DNA from 2 places in the Pelagerythrobacter marinus genome. Region 1 is predicted to be linked to the other one. Evidence: predicted binding sites of a transcription regulator. Region 1 holds the regulator's gene; the other holds the start of a gene.
The links. Region 1 encodes LexA, which represses DNA repair genes until DNA is damaged. Its sites were predicted from a motif close to GTTCCNCNCTTGTTCT; they were not measured.
Positions count from the first base shown of each region.

Region 1 (2,457 bases):
CGCCATGCCGGCAGGCGCCGACCGGGTTCTGGTGCAGGAAGAGGCGCTGCGCGACGGCGACCGCCTCTCGCTGGCCGCCGGACTGCCCGAAGCCGGCGCGAACGTGCGCCGGCGCGGGATCGACTTCGAGCGGGGCGACACGCTGCTGCCCGCCGGCAGCCGGCTAGGTGCGCGGCAGGTCGCGCTCGCGCTGTCGGCCGGGATCGCGCGGGTCGCGGTCCACCGCGCGCCGCGCGTGGCGATCCTCGACTGCGGTGACGAGCTGGTCGACGGCTCGGTTCCGGCGAGCAACGGCGCGATGCTCGCGGCGATGGCGGCCGGCCTGCCCTGCACCGTGCGCCGGATCGGGCCGGTCGCCGACGATGCCGGCGCGCTCGGCGCGGCGCTTGCCGCCTGCGCGGACTGCGACCTCGTCCTGACCAGCGGGGGCGCCTCGGTCGGCGACCACGACCTCGTGCGCCCGGCGCTCGAAACCTGGGGCGCGCGGATCGCCTTCTGGCGCGTGGCGATCCGGCCGGGCAAGCCGCTGCTCGTCGCCCGGCGCGAAGACACCCTCGTCCTCGGCCTGCCGGGCAACCCGGTCTCCGCCTTCGTGACCGGGTTCCTGTTCGCCCTGCCGGCGCTGCGCGCCATGCTCGGCGCGCCCGATCCCCTGCCGCGGGCGGTGCCCGTGCCCGCGGGGGCGGACCTGCCGCCTGGCGGCGCGCGGGGGGAGTTCACGCGCGCCGTGCTGCGCGAAGGCCGGGCCGACCCGATCCGCCAGCGCGACAGCAGCCTGCTCGCCCAGCTCGCCCGCGCCGATGCGCTGATCTGGCGCCCGCCGCACTGCGCCGCGACGAAAGCGGGAACGGATGTTCCGGTCTATCGCCTCGAAAACGGCGCAATTGCTTGACTTGCCAAGCCGGGTTGCCTAATTGTTCCGCATTCGTTCGCAACCGCGCACGATCGTGTCAGGCGACCAGGGAGATTTCGCCATGCTGACGGCAAAGCAGCACGAGCTGATCCGTTTCATCCAGCAAAGGCTGGAGGAAACCGGGATCTCGCCTTCGTTCGAGGAAATGAAGGAAGCGCTCGATCTCAAGAGCAAGTCGGGCGTTCACCGCCTGATTTCCGCGCTCGAGGAACGCGGCTTCATCCGTCGCCTGCCCAACCGCGCCCGCGCGCTGGAGGTTCTGCGTCAGCCGGAGGATTCGACCCCTGCCGCGCGCGGCGCGAAGGCCGGCGGGGCCGCGGCCGACAATGTCGTTGACCTGCAAGGGGCCGCCGCCGCCCGCGCGGAAAAGGCCGTGCCCGAGCCGGCGAACGACGTGATCGAGATTCCGCTCCACGGCCGGATCGCCGCGGGCGCGCCGATCGAGGCGCTCGAAGGACAGAACAGCCTGCCCGTCCCCGCCGCCCTGCTCGGCCCGGGCGAACACTACGCGCTGGAGGTTTCGGGCGATTCGATGATCGAGGCGGGGATCTTCGACGGCGATTTCGCGCTCGTGCGCCGCACCGATGTCGCGCGCGACGGGGAAATCGTGGTCGCCCTGGTGCGGAACGAGGAAGCGACGCTGAAGTACCTGCGGCGCGAAAACGGCATGGTCCGGCTCGATCCGGCCAACGGCGCCTACGATCCGCAGGTCTACCGGCCGGACGAAGTCCAGGTCCAGGGCAAGCTCTCGGGCCTCCTGCGCCGCTATCACTGATCGCCCGGGCGGGTCGCCGGGGCATCCCTCCGCACCGGCCCTGGCCGGAGGACAGCTCTCTTGCCGGCCCTGGCCGGAGGACAGCTATCTTGCCGGCGATCAGTCGCCGAAGCCCCGCCACCAGCCGTGCTGCCCCTGGCCCTGCGCGACCGTGACGACGCGGGGCCGGTCGAGGTGGAGCGCCAGCCCGCCGGTCTGCCGCAAGAGGCGGCGGTCTGCCTTGAGCCAGCGCGGGCGGCAACTGCGCGGGAGGAAGCGATCGGCCACGACCACGTCGGCCTGCGCGCAAGCCCGGGCCAGCGCGCCTTCTTCCACCAGCACCGCGCTGCGCGCCATCAGCAGCGTCCAGCGGCGACCGTCGCGCCTGATGGTGAGGACGCAGAAGTCGCGGCTGCACCGCGCGCCCGGCCACTGCGCGAGCGGGACCGGCGCCCCCTCGATACCGGCGAGTTCGAGCAGGTTGTCGCGCGCATAGGCGCTGCGGCTGTCGCGCAGGACCAGCAGACGCTCGCCTTCCCCGACGATCCCGACATGCCGCCCGTCGGCCGAAACGAGGACATCGGGCGGCGGGGTCGCCGCCAGCAGGAGGACAGTCGCCATGATCGCCGGGACCAGCCCGAACAGCCGCGCCCGGCCCCGCCACAGCGCCAGCCACAGCCCCCCGCCGACGAACAGCGCCATCGTGCCCGCCCCCATCTGCGGCGCCAGCTTGACCGCCCCGGGGCGCTCGGCGGTGAAATGCGCGATGGCAAGCAGGAGGTCGAGCGAT
Region 1 covers NZ_CP139719.1:935,763-938,219, reverse strand. The annotation lists gene T8T98_RS04400 (molybdopterin molybdotransferase MoeA) at 1-892, shown strand, start outside; gene lexA (transcriptional repressor LexA) at 975-1,688, shown strand; gene T8T98_RS04390 (ComEC/Rec2 family competence protein) at 1,788-2,457, opposite strand, start outside.

Region 2 (2,457 bases), 1.1 Mb from region 1:
ATGGCAGGCGACATCGCGCCCAGCGGCGCGATCCCGGCGCGCGGGCCAGCGTCGCGGCCATTTCGGGAGGGGAACCCCGCGCCCCTGCCCGACGAAAAACCGGCGCGGCACCATGGGGTGCGCGCGCCGGCTTTCCATTTTCCCGGGTGCTGAGGCGCACCCGCTTGAGGCGATGGATGTCAGTCGTCCGCGTCCGGACCCGTCATCATCTCCTCGGCGACTTCGTCGGTCCGGCCGCGGATCGCGGCTTCCAACCTGTCGCAAACTTCGGGGTTCTCGGTCAGGTACTTCTTCGCGTTCTCGCGGCCCTGGCCGATGCGGATCGAATCGTAGCTGAACCAGCTGCCCGATTTCTCGACCAGCCCGGCCTTGACCCCCAGGTCGAGGATCTCGCCGATCTTGGAAATGCCCTGGCCGTACATGATGTCGAACTCGACCTGCTTGAACGGCGGGGCGACCTTGTTCTTGACCACTTTCACCCGGGTCGAGTTACCGATGATCTCGTCACGGTCCTTGATCTGGCCCGTGCGGCGAATGTCGAGGCGGACGCTGGCGTAGAACTTCAGCGCGTTGCCGCCGGTCGTCGTCTCCGGGTTGCCGTACATCACGCCGATCTTCATCCGCAGCTGGTTGATGAAGATCACCATGGTCTTCGACCGGCTGATCGACCCGGTCAGCTTGCGCAGCGACTGCGACATCAGCCGCGCCTGGAGGCCCACGTGGCTGTCGCCCATCTCGCCCTCGATCTCCGCCCGGGGGACCAGCGCGGCAACCGAATCGACCACCAGCACGTCGATCGCGTTCGAACGCACCAGCGTGTCGGTGATTTCCAGCGCCTGTTCGCCGGTATCGGGCTGCGAGACGACCAGTTCGTCGATATCGACGCCCAGCTTCTTGGCATAGACCGGGTCCAGCGCGTGTTCGGCATCGACGAAGGCGGCGGTGCCGCCGTTCTTCTGCGCTTCGGCGATCACGTGCAGCGCCAGCGTCGTCTTGCCCGAGCTTTCCGGCCCGTACACCTCGATCACGCGGCCTTTCGGCAGGCCGCCGACGCCGAGCGCGATGTCGAGCCCGAGCGACCCGGTGGAGATCGCCTCCACCTGCATCGCCTCTTTCTGGCCCAGTTTCATCGCCGAGCCCTTGCCGAACGCGCGATCAATCTGCGCCAGCGCGGCATCGAGTGCCTTTTGACGGTCCACGTTGCTTTCCTTCTCAACCAGCTTCAGTTCCGCCGCCATCGCATGGCCTCCTTCGCTTGCCTAGGGCCTCGATCCCGTTATCGACCGGAGCCCGTTGTATCCGATTTGTTCTAAAAGAACAAGAGCGGAACAAACATTCTTCGCGAAGGCCAGTTAATTGCGTTTAAACAGGGGTTTGCGCGCCATTATTCGCCCGCGCGCCGCACGCGCCAGCGAATTTTCCGATCCGAATTGGCGGGAATTTTCGTCTCGATCTCGTGCATCCCGTCGCGGACCTGCCCGGTGCCCCGGCCCCGCACTTCCCACGCCGCGCTGGGGCCGAGCGCAACCCGCACGGTGACCGGGATCGGCAGGGCATTGGCCAGCTCCGCCTCCATCCGCGTCCACTTGCGGGGCGCCTCCCCCGGATCGTGTTCGCTCGTGCGGCGGCACGCGACCTGCACTTGCGCGCTGGTGCCGAGCGCAATCTCGACATCCTGCCCCTCCGCGTGGTCGCGCAGCCGTTCCTCCCCGACGAGCAGCGGCCCGCGCGACGACGGCTCGAAGATCGTCACCCCGCCCGAAGGCAGGGCGAGGCCGAGGCCGTGATCCGCGTCGTTCACCGTTTCGAGAACCCGCGCCGCCGGCTGGAAATCGGCGCGCCCGGCGCCGGGCAGGCAGGCAACCTCGTACAGGAAGCGCCCTTCGACCCTGTCCTTGCGCAGGAAGGCGACCTGCTTCAGCCCCTTGGCCGCCACGGTGACCGGTTCGGGCACGCGGTAGAGCTTGAGATCGCCGAGCGCTTCCTCCCCGGCCATGACCGCGGCGCCCGCGCCTTCGGTGCGGCGCGCCGCAGTTACCTCGATCGCCATGTCCGCCTGCGGCGCCATCACAGGCGGCGGGGCCGGTGGCGGCATCCGGCGGGGTATCGGCGAGCCGGCGGCCGTGCTGCCCAGCGGATAGCAGGTCAGGCGCAGCCGCTCCGCCTGCGGGGGATCGGCCAGCGCCTGGAAATCGCTTTCGACGTTGAGCGTGCCCGCCACGGCCATCAGCTCGGCATCGGGAAAGCCCTGGGCATTGTCGTTGAGCAGGGTGAGCCACGAGGTGAGCGCCAGGTCCACGCCCCCGAGCCCGTCCCCCGCCCCCAGCGTCGCGACATAGTTCGCCTGCCAGTCGAACCCCCAGGCGAGATAAGTCAGCACCACGCGATAGGTCCCGCCGCCGGGATCGTGCGTGTCGAACGAGAACACCGGCTGCGCCGAAAGCCCTTCCGGCACGC
Region 2 covers NZ_CP139719.1:2,005,516-2,007,972, forward strand. The annotation lists gene recA (recombinase RecA) at 180-1,238, opposite strand; gene T8T98_RS09880 (DUF4139 domain-containing protein) at 1,385-2,457, opposite strand, start outside.
Region 2: recA (recombinase RecA) is a predicted target of LexA. The motif match lies at 1,315-1,330, and genes of this name have one in related genera.